Regions from separate parts of the Clostridium sp. BNL1100 genome, predicted to be linked through region 1. Evidence: a T-box and tRNA genes for the amino acid it is inferred to sense, from the RefSeq annotation. Region 1 holds a T-box; the other holds one or more tRNA genes.
What was found. A T-box is a leader RNA that pairs with one kind of tRNA and senses whether it is charged. The one in region 1 lies ahead of pheS (phenylalanine--tRNA ligase subunit alpha), so its partner is inferred to be a tRNA-Phe.
Positions count from the first base shown of each region.

Region 2: it encodes a tRNA-Phe, which carries the amino acid that the T-box ahead of pheS (phenylalanine--tRNA ligase subunit alpha) is inferred to sense. The anticodon was not compared.

Region 1 is NC_016791.1:1,398,918-1,407,285, reverse strand. Features, by position in the region: gene pheT (phenylalanine--tRNA ligase subunit beta) at 1-2,336, opposite strand, end outside; gene pheS (phenylalanine--tRNA ligase subunit alpha) at 2,349-3,380, opposite strand; T-box leader at 3,436-3,678, opposite strand; gene CLO1100_RS05920 (hypothetical protein) at 3,825-4,538, shown strand; gene CLO1100_RS05915 (hypothetical protein) at 4,596-5,540, shown strand; gene CLO1100_RS05910 (hypothetical protein) at 5,562-5,909, shown strand; gene CLO1100_RS05905 (glycosyl transferase) at 5,948-8,302, opposite strand.
Region 2 is NC_016791.1:2,404,808-2,413,175, reverse strand. Features, by position in the region: gene opp4C (oligopeptide ABC transporter permease) at 1-203, shown strand, start outside; gene CLO1100_RS10065 (ABC transporter ATP-binding protein) at 219-1,196, shown strand; gene CLO1100_RS10060 (dipeptide ABC transporter ATP-binding protein) at 1,193-2,158, shown strand; tRNA gene CLO1100_RS10055 (tRNA-Phe) at 2,372-2,447, opposite strand; tRNA gene CLO1100_RS10050 (tRNA-Ile) at 2,486-2,562, opposite strand; gene CLO1100_RS10045 (M20/M25/M40 family metallo-hydrolase) at 2,747-3,793, shown strand; gene CLO1100_RS10040 (M42 family metallopeptidase) at 3,859-4,905, shown strand; gene CLO1100_RS10035 (M42 family metallopeptidase) at 4,940-5,926, shown strand; gene CLO1100_RS10030 (MBL fold metallo-hydrolase) at 6,043-7,674, shown strand; gene CLO1100_RS10025 (hypothetical protein) at 8,008-8,368, shown strand, end outside.

The DNA.
Region 1 (8,368 bases):
TTTGCAAATTCATTTATATCCTCACTGGAAAGGGTTTTTTCAGCTGAACCGATTACAAATCTGAAAGTCATACTCTTCTTTCCTTCCGGTAAGCCTTTTCCATTGTATATTGTAACAAACTCAAAACTGTTTAGTACCTTTGACTTGAAGCCTCTGATATCTTGCATCAGCTTGTCAAATGTTACACTAGTGTCAACCAGGAAGCTGTAGTCAAGAAGAACTTCCGGATATTTGGACGGTTCCTTGTATTTAACCAGTTTTTGTTCAATACTCTGGAGAACATCCCTGTTTATCTCAAAGACTGCAATGTTCAGTTTTTTGCCGATGTTTTTCTTAATCATCGGGTGAACTACCGAAATGTATCCCATCATATTCCCGTTAAAGCTCACATCAACTGATTTCATAGGATGAACCCAGTTATTTCCGCATGTACTTGCTGTAAATTCAAGATCAATATTTTTTACCGTTTTGGCAATAAAGGAGAGCATTCCTTTCAATTCATAGAAAAGCTCGTCTTCACTTTTAATCTTGCTGGCAACCAAAACACATATATTCTTATGCTGTTCACATTTATCCTTTGGGGTTGCAGCTTTGAATACACTTCCGATTTCAAACAATGAAAAATCGTCATACGTCTTTTCATTTTTTTCAGCAAATGAAAGCATCTCGGGAACCATACTGTCCCTCAAAGTATTGGAATCCTGAGCCTGAGGGTTCAGAACCTTTACCTGTGCATTTGTTTCAATACCTGCTCTTGAATTGAAAGTATTGTCATACCATATATAGCTGTTGACCTCGGAAGCACCAAATCTTTCTGAAAGCAGTTCCTTTATTTTGTGGTCAAGAAGTCTTTCTTCATTATATTGCAGCGGTTTCAAGGCAATATCAAGAGTCTGAGGCTGAATGTTATCATAACCGAAAACCCTTGTTATTTCTTCTATTATATCTACCTTCATAGTTATATCCTTTGTTGCTCTGAAGGTAGGAACTTTTATTCTGAAAGTATCTCCGTCCGCATCAACCTTGAATTCCAGAGCCCGGAGTATCTCAACCATTTTTTCGGTAGTCAGGGTGTTTCCGATATACTTGTCGATATACGGTTTGGTTATTTCTATATCAATTGGTTCAAGCTTATTACAATAAACATCTGTTAAAGCTGATGCAAACTGTATATCAGGCTGCATATCACGAAGGAGTTTTACAAACCTTTGTATTGCCTGAACTGTCATATTTGGGTCAAGCATTTTTTCGTACCTTGCACTTGCTTCTGTACGAAGTCCTATTTTGGTTGAGCTTTTTCTGGTTGATGAACCCTCAAAAGTAGCAGATTCCAGCAATATTGAGGTGGTGTCATCCAGTACCTCTGAATTTTCCCCACCCATAATACCTGCTATTGCAACAGGACGCTCCTTTGTACAAATGAGCAGTACATCCTCTGGGAGCTTTCTCTCAATGCCGTCAAGAGTCTTGAACATTGTTGGTTCTTTTGTAGAACGAACAACAATACCGCTTTCCACCTGTCTGCTGTCAAATGCATGCATTGGCTGGCCCATTTCAAGCATAAGGTAGTTGGTTAAATCAACCAATGGAGATATGGATCTCATTCCACAGTAGAAAAGCCTTACCTTCATATTCAACGGAGTTTCCAGTTTCTTTACACCATCTATTTTGAGTCCTGAATACCTGAGGCATTTCTCTGTATCTTCAACACTTATATCCAGTTTTGCCTTTTCCCCGGAACCTTCCAGACTATCAAGGTTCATTGGCTTTAGCTCTCTGCCGTAAATAGCTGCGATTTCTCGGGCAATTCCATAGTGTCCCCAGAGGTCAGGCCTGTTTGTAAGTGACTTGTTGTCTATCTCAATAATTACATCATCAATATCAATTATTGATTTTATATCTGTTCCCGGTGCATAATCGCCGTCCAGTACAAGAAGCCCACTGTGATCATCACTGATTCCCAGCTCTGAAGCAGAACACAGCATACCAAAGCTTTCAACTCCTACAAGTTTTGCCTTTCCTATCTTTGGTATTTTATTTACAGAACCTCCGATTTTTACCAATGGCACCAGAATTCCTTCGGCTACATTAGGAGCTCCGCAAACAATCTGAATTACACCATCTCCGGAATCTACCTGTGTAATTTTCAACTTTTTGGATTCAGGATGGGGAACTACGCTTAAAACCTTAGCCACAACTACGTTTTTTATGTCCTGTCCTACAAACTCCACATCTTCTACTTCAGCTGTGGACATGGTAAACCTATACCATAATTCCTTTATATCAATGCCTTCTAAATCAACATAATCTTTAATCCAGTTTAATGATATTTTCAATCTTTTTCCCTCCTATCTTACCGAAAATTGTTCCATAGCCCTTAAATCGCCTGAATTAAGAACACGGATATCACTTATTCCATATTTCATCATTGCAAGTCTTGTAAGTCCAAGTCCGAATGCAAAACCTGTATATTCCTCAGGGTCTATGCCACCGTAGCGGAGTACATTAGGATGAACCATTCCACAAGGCAGTAATTCTATCCAGCCTGAATGCTTACAAGTAGGACAGCCTTTTCCGCCACAGATCATACAGTTCAAGTCAAGTTCAAAGCCCGGTTCAACGAATGGGAAAAACCCTGGTCTAAGCCTTATTTTAACATCTCTCTGAAACACTTCGGACAAAAGCAACTTCATTACATAAATGAGATTTGCAATTGATACGTTTTTATCAATCATCATTCCTTCCAACTGGAAGAATGTATTTTCATGTGAAGTATCAGTACTTTCATTTCTGAAACATCTTCCCGGAGCAATTACCTTGAGAGGTGCTCCGTACTTCTGCATTGCCCTAACCTGGCATGGAGATGTATGGGTTCTCAGCAAAGAGCCGTTTTCCAACCAGTATGTGTCCTGCATATCTCTTGCGGGATGGTGCTTTGGTATATTTAATGCCTCAAAATTAAAGAATTCTTCCTCTGCCTCAGGACCATCAACTATATTGAAGCCCATTCCCGTAAATATTCTTTCTATTTCCTTTTGTACAATAGTTACAGGGTGCAAAGAGCCGAGCTTGAAGTTAGTACCCGGTAAAGATATATCAAAGTTTGACCCGTTGGATAAAGACTTCTTTACATCATTTACACTAAGCTCCTTGAATTTTCCTTCAATTATCTCAGTTAATTCGTTTTTCAATGCATTTGCTTCCTGCCCAAACTGCTTTCTTTCCTCAATATCCATATTCTTGAGGTCTTTTAGCATTTCAGTCAATTCACCTTTTTTGCCCAGCAGCTTTACTCTGAGTTCTTCTACCTCTGCACTGCTGACAGCTTCCTTGATCCTACCAATGGCAGTATCTCTTAAATTACTGATTTTTTCAATCACTTCTATTATCTCCTTTCATTACTTACTGTCACAAAATAAAAAACCTCCGCCCCAATAAAGGGACGAAGGATATCTTCGCGGTACCACCCGGATTTCCGGATAAACTTACCCGGACTCTTTTTTAAATATAACGGTTTTAACCGGCAGCCTCTACAAATGATAAAAAACATATCACGGTTCAAAGCTGCAGCTTCGGAGGGAACTTGGGCAAGTCGTATAATAAAGGTACTTTCAGCCGGTGATACCTTCTCTCTGAAATACTCGTCTCTCGCTTACTTTTCTCCATCATTGCAATTGAATTATAATTTCAAAACCACATATATAAAGGTATTATAGCAACTTAAACTAAAACAATCAAGGCACAAATTTGCTTGTTTCTATTTGACTACAGCTTTTCCAGATTATATAATGGATGGGAAATATTTTATAATTTATGAGGTTTTCATGGATGCTGCAGAGAAAATTAGCTTTACGTTAAAATGTGTATTTACAGGTGCACCGATTTCTATAATTTTAATTATGCTTTACAATCTTTTTATTTTTATTCAACAAAAAACATTTATGTCAACGGGAGATTTACTGTTTGTTAGTTCAGGATTCCTGAAATGGGTATTTTTCTTATATGGTTTTGCTATATTTTGTATAATTATTTCTCGTGAAGAAGCAGGTTTTTATCCTCCTATACTATACAAAACCATAACAAGACTGGGCATTGAGAAAGTCTTTCTGATTATTTCAGTTATTTTTTTAATACTAGTAATTCAGCTTTTTTCTACATATACAAAAGTAAGTGAGAATGAGATAATCTCGGACGAAGGCTTTTTTAATAAAAGCCGAATATATAGTTGGAAGGATGTAAATAATGCTGAGGTTTACTGTTCATACAATAGAAAATCCATTTCAAAAGTTGACCTTCACTATGTTTTGAAGTTTAAAAACGGCAAGGATATAGATTTACGAAGATCAAAGCAGTTCTGGAGAAATATATTAAAGGTTGACAGTATTCTTATACGAAAAGGCACAATTATTTCAAGAGGACTTATAGATTACGGAACCAGTCTTAGTATCTTGAAGGACAGTGATTATTATGAGAAAAACGAAAGTGTATTGAAAAAAATAATATATGTTGTTGATACACCGCCTATACATATTACCTAAAAATTGAGAATATGGTTCTTTATATTATAATAATTTTAAATAACTGGAGGGATTAAAATGGACAACAAGCAATTGCAGGAAATAAAAGACCGTCTCGAAGTGCTACCTGTACTGGAACATAGAATGGAAAATATTCGTGGAAAAGTATCTGATGCTAAGGCCAATGTGAATACTCTTCTTCATAAATTTGAAGCTGAATCCCTGGATGTGGAAAATATAAAAAAGGATTCCTTAGCAAACTCTCTACGAAAAATTTTAGGAAAATATGAGGGAAAAGTAAATAAAGAAACCCAAGAAATGTTTGCTGCAAAAATGGATTATGACAGGGCTACTGAAAATGTATGTGTATTGTTAAAGCAAGAATCAGAACTAAATGTGAAGCTGTCTGAACTTTACGAATTGAAACGCACAGTAGAGGATGAATTGGCAAAACGTGAGGAATCAATAAAAAACAATATCTCAGCCGAGTCATACAAAACGTACATGGAACTAGGGCAGGAACATAAATTCCTTTCCGGGCAGCTGGTTGAGGCAGAGGAAGCTATTAGAGCCGGTAACAATGTTTTGATTACAGCTAACAATGCCATGGAGCATCTCAATAAGGCAGAAGACCTTGCTACGCTCGATGTATGGCTGGATGGAGGAATTTTAACTCATTCGGCAAAATACAACCATATTGAAGAAGCTCAAAGAAATTTCAATATATTGAACTCTCAAGTTAAGGCTTTCGAGAATGAACTAAAGGATGTGAATCTACAGGCTTCGTACCTTTCTTCCGAAATCGATTCTACTACCAGAGCTGTTGATTTCTGGTTTGATAATATTTTTACAGATTTAAAAGTAAGAGACAGGATACGAAGTGATGCTGAAAGTCTAAGAAATCTTATGGATAAAATAAATAAAACATTAAGAATTCTTGAAACCAACAGAAAGGAACTAAAGAAAAACCTCTCCGATAATGAAAGCAGAAAAGCAGATCTTATCTCGTCGATAGAAATATAAGCTTTATAGGAGGTTGCAATAATGATTTGTCCAAAATGTAAAGTAGAATATGAAAACGGTTATACACAGTGCAGTGACTGTCATATAGACCTTGTGGAACAAGCTGATCTTCCCCAACATGTATATAGAATATCCCAAACCGGATTATCTATGATAAAATTCGGAATTGCTCTGCTGTTTGTATGTATGTTTGAATTAATGACAGTAATAACCTTGAATGATGCATACATAATCCAAAGGACGTACGGCGGAAGCCATGGAGGGATTTTAAGTGATATAAATCCCATCTTAAAGCTCTTGCTTGGGGTTCAATTCATTATTTCATTACTTGTTTTGATTTATGGATTCTGCTCAAAAGAAAGGAATTAGCAAAGGGAGTGCCTCAACGGCACTCCCTTTTAATTATCTTATTTCATTACAACCACTACGTTGTGCTCTGTTCCCGCCTCAAATACAGGAATCTTTTCCCCTTCAACGCCGTCTACAATTATCTTTGCCACCCCTGCACAAACCCTGTTTGGATTTTGTACTTCTATATTATAGGTAGCACCCCTGAATACCCTTGTAGCTTTAAAACCATTCCAGCTTGAAGGAATACACGGATCAACCGTCAGTGAATCATAGTTTGCCCTTATTCCCAGTATGTACTGGCTGGAAGCTACCATATTCCAAGCAGCCGTTCCTGAAAGCCAGGAATTTCTGCCTATTCCGAACTGAGGATGCTCTTTGCCCAAAATATTCTGGCAATAAACGTAAGGCTCGACCTCATAAAGTTCCGCATCATCATTCCTTTTGCCCGGCAAAATCTGATTGTAATACATAAAAGCCTTATCTCCGTGGCCAAGCATTACCTCTGAAATCATTACCCAAGGATTTGTGTGAAGGAAAATCCCCCCATTTTCCTTTGTTCCCGGAGGATATGTCGTTACTCCGCCTTTTGTGGTGTCATGCTCCGTGTAAGCAGGATACATGGTTACAATCCCGTACTTTGAATTTAGATACTTTTCGACGGATTCCATTGACTGCTCTTCTCTTCCGTTTTCCGCTACTTTGCTTAAAACTGCCCATGACTGGGAATTTATAAATATTTTACCGAACTTGTTTTCCTTTGAGCCAAGAGGCTGACTGTTATCATCAAAAGCCCTCTTGTACCATTCTCCATCCCAACAGGTATCGTTTATGGCGTTCTTCATATCCTCATACATGTTGGAATATTTTCCTATCATATCCGTCCTTTTTAAGAATTCCAGTATTTCAATCATTTCTATTAATGCCCTGCAATAAAGCATAGACGTAAATACACTTTCTGCAACACCCTTACCGGTATCAAGGTTAAGTGTGTCATTCCAGTCAGCACGGCCTGCAAGAGCAATATTGTTAGGACCACGGTTATTATTTGTAAATTCCAAGGCCTTATCAAGGTGCTGCATTACCGTCTGGGAGGTAATTTTATCGTTATACGGAACTTCCATGTTAAGAAAATCAAAATCTCCTGTTTCCTTTATATACGCATTTACAGCAAGTATTAGCCACAGATGGTCATCGGAGTACCAGTCAAATTTCTTGACGGGAGCATCCCCCTGTCCGCCTTCCCCTGTAAGCGGAAAGAATAAATGATATGCCCTTCCATCCGTGTACTGACATTTGAGAAGCTTTATAATAAGCTCCTTAGCCTCCCCGGGTATGGTATGCATTACCCCTAGTGTATCCTGGGCACTGTCTCTGATACCCATACCTCTTCCCAGACCCAGTTGATACAGTGAAACAAATCTTGACCAGTTAAAGGTTGTTTTGCACTGATACTGGTTCCATATGTTTACAAATAGGTTCATATCCTCATCAGGTGTTTCAACACTGAGCTTGGATATAAAGTCAACCCATGAACCCTGTAGTCTGCTGAAAGCTGCCTTAGCATTTTCCGGCAACAGGTAATCCTTTATGTCTTTTTTTATTTCTGATTTTTCCTCTGCAAACCCAAGTACAAAAACCAACTCACGCTCTTCATTGGGGCCAAGATCACAATCGATGCAAAAGGCTCCTACTCCGTTTGTCCTGTAAGATACGGAATTACTGCAACCTCCCTGTTCCAAGGCAATAGGATTGCTTTCCGATCTATACTTTCCTATAAAGGTTTCCAGATTGGTATCAAAGCTGTTTACTTTTTCACCTGTTGCAAAAAAAGCAGCATTGTCACTTATGTGGTGCGGATGCCATGTGATAATTCCATCATCGAACCTGCCCTGATTAATCTGTTGAACCCAGTCAACATTTTGTTGATCCATGATTGCATCCCAGAAGCAGAATTCGGAGTATGCGAAAACCTGAAGATTCTGCTTTATACTCCGGGTATTGGATACTTTTACAAACCATAGTTCAAAGTTCTTATCGTCGGGTACAAAATATGTAACCTCTCCTATAACCCCTTTATATTCTCCGGTCAGAACAGTGTAGCCTAGACCGTGACGGCAGCTGTAACCGTCCAGGTTTTTCTGGACAGGCTGGTATCCGGGGTTCCAGTACTCCCCTGTGTCCTTATTTCTTATATAAACGTACCGTCCGGGTCTGTCCATTGGTATATTGTTGTATCTGTATCGTGTTACCCTGCGATTTTGAGGGTCCTTATGGAAACTGTACCCTCCTCCTGTATTGGAAACTATCCCCCCGTAATTTCCGCTGCCTATGTAATTAATCCATGGCGTTGGTGTATCAGGCCTTGTAACAACATACTCTCTGTTCTGTCGATCAAAATATCCGAACCTCATATTTACCTCCTCTGCATACAGTGGGAACGTTCCCATTTTATGCTAAAATATATTATTTTATTAAGC
Region 2 (8,368 bases), 1.0 Mb from region 1:
CATTATCTTTTCTTGGACTTGGCGTGGCTATGCCGTTCCCATCGTGGGGAAACATGGTTCAGGCAGTAAGAGATACCAATGATTTCATTCTCCGCTCATGGCTTTGGATACCACCGGGAATATGTATCTTCACCATAGTTCTTGCAATTAATTTTGTGGGTGACGGCCTACGGGATGCCTTTGACCCTAAAATGAAAAAGTAGGAGGAAGAAGCATTTATGTCTGAAAAACTTTTGGAAATTAAAGATCTACATACATTTTTTTATACTGATGCAGGTGTTGTTAAAGCGGTAAACGGCGTTTCCTTTCAGGTTAATAAAGGACAAACGATAGGCATAGTTGGTGAATCCGGCTGTGGAAAGAGTGTCATGTCTCTTTCTATTATGCGATTAATACAGGAACCGGGAAAAATAGTTGAGGGACAGGTAATTTTCAATGGTCAGGATCTTGTAAAACTATCCCAGAGTGAAATGAGGAAAATAAACGGAGACAGGATTTCAATGATATTTCAGGAACCTATGACTTCATTAAATCCTGTTTTTACAGTTGGTAACCAGATAGCAGAATCACTTATACTTCATGAAAATTTAACAAAAAAACAGGCAAGGGAAAAAGCAATCGAAATGATTTCAACTGTTGGAATACCTCGTGCAGAAGGCATATATGACTCTTACCCCCATGAATTATCCGGAGGTATGAGACAGAGAATCATGATAGCCATGGCACTTTCCTGCAATCCCGAACTTTTGATTGCAGATGAACCGACAACAGCTTTGGATGTTACAATACAAGCACAAATACTAGATTTGCTTAAAGAAATAAAGAGAAAATTCGGGACTTCCATAATGTTAATTACACACGATCTTGGGGTCGTAGCCGAAATGGCGGATTATGTAATAGTAATGTATGCAGGAAGAATAATTGAACAGGGAAATGTAAACGACATTTATCTGAATCCCATGCATCCGTATACAATAGGGCTTCTAAAATCAAAACCGAGTATAACTACTGTAAGTGACAGGCTTTATACAATACCCGGACAGGTACCGAACCTTATTAATTTACCTGAAATCTGTTACTTTTCAGATAGGTGTAAAATGTGCAAGGATGTCTGTAAACAAGGTTTTCCAAAGCTGATTGATATGGGAAATGACCATTTCGTTGCATGTACATTGTTTGGGGAGGTGACAAGATGAGTGAAGCTTTGCTTGAGGTAAAAAATTTGAAAAAGTACTTTCCCATAAAAGGAGGAGTATTCCAGAGAACGGTAGGACACGTTAAAGCAGTAGAAGATATATCCTTCGAAATAAATAAGGGTGAAACTCTGGGGTTGGTAGGCGAATCGGGATGCGGAAAAAGCACCGTAGGCCGTACAATTCTGAGGCTACATGATAAAACCGGAGGAGAGGTTTTATTTAAAGGAACAGAATTATTTGACCTTAAGAAACAAGAAATGCAAAAGCTGAGGCCCAAAATTCAGATTGTCTTCCAGGACCCGTACAGCTCCTTGAATCCCAGACTTACAGTTGGTGAAATTATTGGTGAAGCACTTCTTGAACACGGTTTTTGTGAAAAAAAGAATTTAAAACAGCGTGTATTAAAGGTTATGGAACAGTGCGGACTGCTGACCTTTCATATTGACAGATATCCCCATGAATTTTCAGGAGGGCAGAGGCAGAGAATCGGTATTGCAAGGGCTTTGGCCTTGAATCCTGAATTTATTGTATGCGATGAGCCTGTTTCGGCATTGGATGTATCCATTCAATCACAGATAATAAACCTTTTATCTGATCTTCAAAAAGAATATGGATTTTCCTACTTATTTATTTCACACGATTTAAGCGTAGTAAAGCATATTTCACACCGGGTGGCAGTAATGTATCTTGGCTGCCTTGTTGAGATTGCTGACAAAACAGAGCTTTATGATAATCCGCTTCATCCGTATACAAAGGCCCTTTTATCGGCCGTCCCACTGCCTGACCCTAGACTTAAAAGAGAAAAAATAGTTTTATCCGGGGATTTGCCCAGCCCTGCAAATCCTCCGTCCGGCTGCCGCTTTCACACAAGATGCCCAAAGTGCAGCGATATTTGCAAACAACAGGTACCGGAATTGAAAGATGTTGGACAAAACCATAAAGTTGCATGTCATTTTGCTTGACAATTACCTGAGGTAGGGAGTAAGAATATGAAATTAATACAAAGAGAATCATTCAAAGACATTTTAGCAATTTTTATAGCTATCATTCAGGTTGTCTGGCCTTATATTTTGATAAGTATTGGAGTGTATTTGCTCCTGACGATGTTTTTGACGAAGATATGGCTTTGAAAATAAAAAAAGAATTTTTCGTTTTGTAGACGAAAAATTCTTTTTTGGTGCCCAGAGCCGGAATCGAACCAGCGACACGGGGATTTTCAGTCCCCTGCTCTACCGACTGAGCTATCTGGGCAAGATTGTTAGTGTTTTTTAAAACACTAACAAACTAATTGGTGGGCCTTCAGGGACTCGAACCCCGGACCAACCGGTTATGAGCCGGTTGCTCTAACCAACTGAGCTAAAGGCCCTCGAAAGGACGAGTTTTAGTATAATAAAAAAATTAAATTAAGTCAATAGTAATATTATAAATTTATTAATAAATATTTTTTTAGTGCTTTAAGATTTACAATTCTCTAGGAAAATCTATGATTTTTTGCTAGTATTATATAAAAGATTAATAACAGATCAAATAAAAATAGGGGAATCAGAAGAATGGAAATAGCAAATTGTTTGGAGTATTTGTCAGGACTTGTGGCAGTAGCAGGCTTTGAAGCAACAGCAGCTGCAAAAATTGCTGAAACCTTTAAGGATTACTGCGACGAAGTCCGAATAGATAAGTTTTTCAATGTAGTTTTCCTGAAAAAAGGTTTTAATAAGTCGGCAAAAAAGATATTGATTACCGCACACAGTGATGAAATAGGCTTTCTGGTCAACTCCATAGACGATAAGGGCTTTATCGGTATAAGCTCAATTGGAGGTATAGACAGCAAAATATTGCTGGCACAGGAAGTAATAATACACGGCAGAGAGGATATCCCCGGTATAATAGGAGCAATGCCGCCTCATTTGATGAAGCCGGAGGATGCAGGAAAGGCAGTAAAAATAAAGGATTTACGTGTGGATACAGGACTAAAGGGGGAAGATCTTAAAAAAGTAGTTTCAATTGGCGATGTTGTATCCTTTAAATCAAGCTTCTCTTTAATGAACAAAAACAAAGCCAGCGGAAAGTCTTTTGACAATCGTACCGGTATTGTTTGTTTGATGGAAATATTACAGTCTCTAAAGGATATAAACCATGAAAATGATATCATATTTATGGCTTCAACTCAGGAAGAAACAAGTCTTGTAGGTATCACAACCGCAGCGTTTGCACTGAAGCCGGATGCTGCAATAGTAATTGATGCATGCCATGGAGACATACCTGATCTTTCAAAGGATGTGTCCTCAACCCCGGGAAAAGGGCCTGAAATATCGATAGGCCCAAACCTCCATCAGGGAATGGTTGAAAAGCTGTTTGAACTTGGTAAAGATATATGCATTCCTTTTCAAAAAATGGTTGAATCAGGGGATACAGGAACTGAAGCATGGGCAACTCAGGTCAGCGGCTGCGGAATACCTACCGCTCTGCTTTCAATACCGGTCAGATATATGCATACTGCTGTAGAGACTGTTAATTTGGAAGATATAAAGTATACGGCCAGAATAATAACGGAGTTTTTAAGACTTAGCAGTGAGAAATTAGAGAAAGTTCTGCAATGAAAGACTATCTGATTAAATCATATCATAAATAGTATATTACGGCAGTAAGGCTTGTGGAGGATTGTATGACGTTGATAAAAGAACTTACAGATTTAAATGGTGTATCTGGAAATGAAAATGAAGTGAGAGAATATATTAAAAATAAAATTAATGGATTGTGTGATTCTATAGAGGTTGACACAATCGGAAATATTATTGCTTATAAAAAAGGCAGCAGCGGCAGGCTTAAGGTTATGCTTTCAGCCCATATGGATGAAGTAGGATTCATGGTTTCGGGTTATATGGAAAAAGGATTTTTAAAATTCAAACCTGTTGGGGGTATTGACAGTAGAATTTTGCCCGGTAAAAGAGTGGTAATTGGTAAAAAAAGACTCAAAGGTGTAATCGGTGCAAAGCCGCTACATCAGCAAAGTCTTGAAGAACGGGAAAGGATAGCTAAAATTAAGGATTTATATATAGATATTGGAGCGGAAACAAAGGAAGAAGCCGAAAAATTAGCTCCTTTGGGAGAGTTTATAGCCTTTGACAGTGATTATGTAGAACTTGGGAAAGACAGTATAAAGGCAAAGGCACTGGACGACAGAGTAGGCTGTGCAGTACTTATGGAGGTTTTAAAGTATAACTTTGAGTTTGATTTGTATGCGTGCTTTACAGTGCAGGAAGAAGTTGGACTTAGAGGTGCACAAGTAGCGGCATTTAAAATTATGCCGGATGTAGCCCTTGTTCTGGAAGGAACTACTTGTGCCGACGTTCCCGAGGTAAAACCCTTTGATTTTTCTACAGAACTAGGTAATGGTGCAGCTCTTACACTGGTAGACAGAACCTGTTACAGCGACAGAAAGCTGGTACAGTTTTTATATGATACGGCAGTTAAAAATGGAATAAAAGTTCAATATAAACAGACCACAACAGGTGGAAATGATGCAGGACAGATACAAAGAACTGGTAGTGGTGTTAAAACGGCATCAATTTCTGTTCCTTGCAGGTATATACATTCTCCCGTTTCTGTTATGAGCAGAAGTGATTTTGAATGTGTAGAAAGACTTACACTTGCGGCATTAAATGAAATGAACAAAGATAAGGATTTTATAAAAAACATGGCAGCAGTATAGAGACAGGTGAGTTAACAAAATTGGAGGGATTTAAATGCAGGAAACATTAAAAACAGTTACACAGGCCTTTGGTGTATCCGGAAATGAAGAAGATATCAGAGAAATAATTACTTCTGAAATAAAAAAATATGTTGATGAAATAAAAGTTGATGCAATGGGAAATCTGATTGCAGTAAAAAAAGGAAAAAAGAAGAAAATCCTATTTGCGGCCCATATGGATGAAATTGGTGTCATAGCTACCTTTATTGATGATAAAGGATTTATAAGGTTTTCCAATTTAGGGGGAGTATCAGCGTTCAATTCCCTTGCACAAAGAGTGAGGTTTAAAAACGGCACAGTGGGTTGTATAAATGCAGAAGAGAAACTTGAAAGCATGAAGGATCTCAGACTTGGAAAAATGTATATTGATATCGGCTGCACCAGCAAAGAGGAAGCTGAGAAATACGTAAAGGTTGGAGATACAGCCAGCTTTACAGGCGATTTTCATGTTCAGGGGGATTTTGCCGTTTCAAAGGCAATGGATGACAGGAGCGGCTGTGCAGTACTTATTGAGCTTATAAAAACCATGCCTAAAACAGATAATGAAATTTACTTTGTCTTTACTACTCAGGAAGAATTGGGACTGAGAGGTGCAAAGACAGCTTCTTTCGGAATTATGCCGGATTGTGCCATCGCAATTGATGTTACACGTACAGGTGATACACCGGAATGTAACAGTATGGAAGTAAAGCTTGGCAAGGGCCCTGCAATAAAAGTAAAAGATTCTTCTTATATAGCTCATCCACAGATTCGCAGGACTTTACAGGATTTAGCCCAGGAAAACAATATTCCCTATACCTTGGAATTACTGGAAAGGGGAGGGAGTGATCCCGGCGCAATGCAGACATCTGGAACAGGAATACCATGCGGAGGTATATCAATTCCATGCAGGTATGTTCATACCCCTTGTGAAATGGTGAGCATTCAAGATTTAAATAACTGTGTCAAGCTGGCGGGTCTGTTTATGAAACATTACAAGTAAATGAAAGTTTCAAATTTAAAATATTGGAAATTTCAACAAGGAATTTCAGGATTTAAAGCAGAATTAGTATTATTAGAGATAAAGATTTAATTTTATTTGTCGAATGGAGGTCTGTTATGAATATTTCATTTCTGGGGGCAGCAAAAACCGTTACAGGCTCATGTTATTTGGTTGAAACGAAGGAAACAAAATTTCTGGTTGATTGCGGAATGTTTCAAGGTAAGGCAAATGAAGTTTTATTAAATACAGAACCATTTTCTTTTAATCCCGGTGAATTGGACTTCATGCTTTTGACCCATGCACATATTGACCACAGTGGAAGAATTCCAAAACTTTATATGGACGGTTTTAAAGGAACTATTTACGCCACCAAGCCTACAGTACAACTTTGTGGTATAATGCTTCCCGACAGCGGGCACATTCAGGAAATGGAAAATGAATGGACCAACCGAAAGAGGCAGAGGGCCGGAAAACCTCCTGTTAAACCATTATATACGTTAGAAGAGGCTACTGATTGCCTCAGCCTTTTTAAAGGTGTGGCATATGATGAAGTAATATCTGTTTCAGATAATGTGAGGGTTAGATTTAATGATGCAGGACATATTCTTGGTTCGGCAATACTGGAAATTTGGATAAGGGAAAATAACCAGGAAACAAAGGTTGTATTCAGCGGTGATCTTGGAAACAAGGGAATGCCAATTCTCAGGGATCCCAGCATAATCGGGGATACTGATTACCTTATAGTTGAATCTACATACGGAGACAGGCTGCATACACTAAAAAAAGAGACTGACAAAATTGAAAAATTTATAAGTATAATATCAGAAACAATCTCCAAGGGAGGAAATGTAGTTATACCATCCTTTGCGGTAGGAAGAACTCAGGAACTGATATATGATTTAAACAAGCATATGGATGTTTTCGGTGACAAGGTAAATGAGATATTGAATGTTCCCGTATATGTTGATAGTCCCCTTGCAACCTCAGCAACCCAGATATTCAGGGAAAACCTTGACTGCTTTGACGAGGAGGCAAAGGCATATATTGCCAACGGAGACAATCCCCTTGACTTTCCGTCTCTTAAATTTACACAATCTCCCGAGGAATCAAGGAAACTTAATGAAAAAGCTGAAAGCATGATAATTATATCTGCCAGCGGTATGTGCGATGCCGGCAGAGTAAAGCATCATCTCAAACATAACCTTTGGCGTAAAGAATCAACAATTCTTTTTGTGGGTTATCAGGCTGAAGGAACTCTTGGACGTAAAATACAGGATGGGGCTCAGAAGGTAAAACTATTTGGTGAAGAGATATCTGTAAATGCACGAATAGAAAGTATCGACGGCTTTTCGGGACATGCGGACAAGGCAGGACTTCTTTCTTGGATTAGGAGCATCGGAAGAAAGCCAAAGAACATATTTGTCGTCCATGGAGAACAGGGCGTTGCTGCTTCATTTGCACAGACTATTACTGATGAGCTTGGCTTACAGTGCATTGTTCCTTCAAGAGGTGAGAGTTATGTCATAAGTGGAGGAAGCATTTACGAACATGTTCCTAGTGCAAATGCCAAAAAGAGATTTAGACGTCTTGCGGTGGTTGAAATGCTTGAAACATTAAAAGAAGAGTTTGATGAATTATCAGAAATACTTAAAAATGATTTAAAGCAGGAAAAGTCAGATGTGGAAATAGACGAAGTTGCTGCCAAACTCAAAATGGTTGAAAAATCGATTATTGAAGCCTTAAAATAAAAATTACTATATTGTAATTTTGAATATGGGACTATTAAAAATAGACAAAAAAGGATAGGGTTACTCCTGTGTTTTTGTCTATTTTTATGCCTGAAATCCTTAGGAAATGAAGACTTTGAGCAATTTTGCAAATGTGCTAGGAAAACATACCTTTTAGCAAATAAAGAGATTTATATGGCGGTAATGGATAACACTTACTGAATTTTAATGTTTTTGGTAAAATAGAATAATTGACATTTCTTTTATAAATATGTATAACAAATAGGGATATTGACTAAAGTTGAGTACTTACATTATTGTACCTGATAAAGTCGGTGCATGGAGGAAAATCATATGAAGACGGCTGAATTAAAGAAAAAATTTGCTTTTTCTTTAATTATGATAATGACATGTTTTACGTTGCTTAATTATGCAAACGGATATATACATATAAAAGATGATATAGGAAAGACATACGTAAAAATAAAAGAAAAAGAAATGAAGTATATGTACGGTGAACGAACATCGCAGGGAGACCGGTATACGGGAGGTTCTAATGACTCCGACGGAGATAACGTAACATATAATTCAAATAATACATATGATGGTAAGACCCTTAACAATTTAATTAACAGCAGCAGCAAAGGATACATGTACCTTCAAGAGCAAAATTTTAAAAGCTCCGGAGGGGATTTTGAATTCAGTGATTTTATGT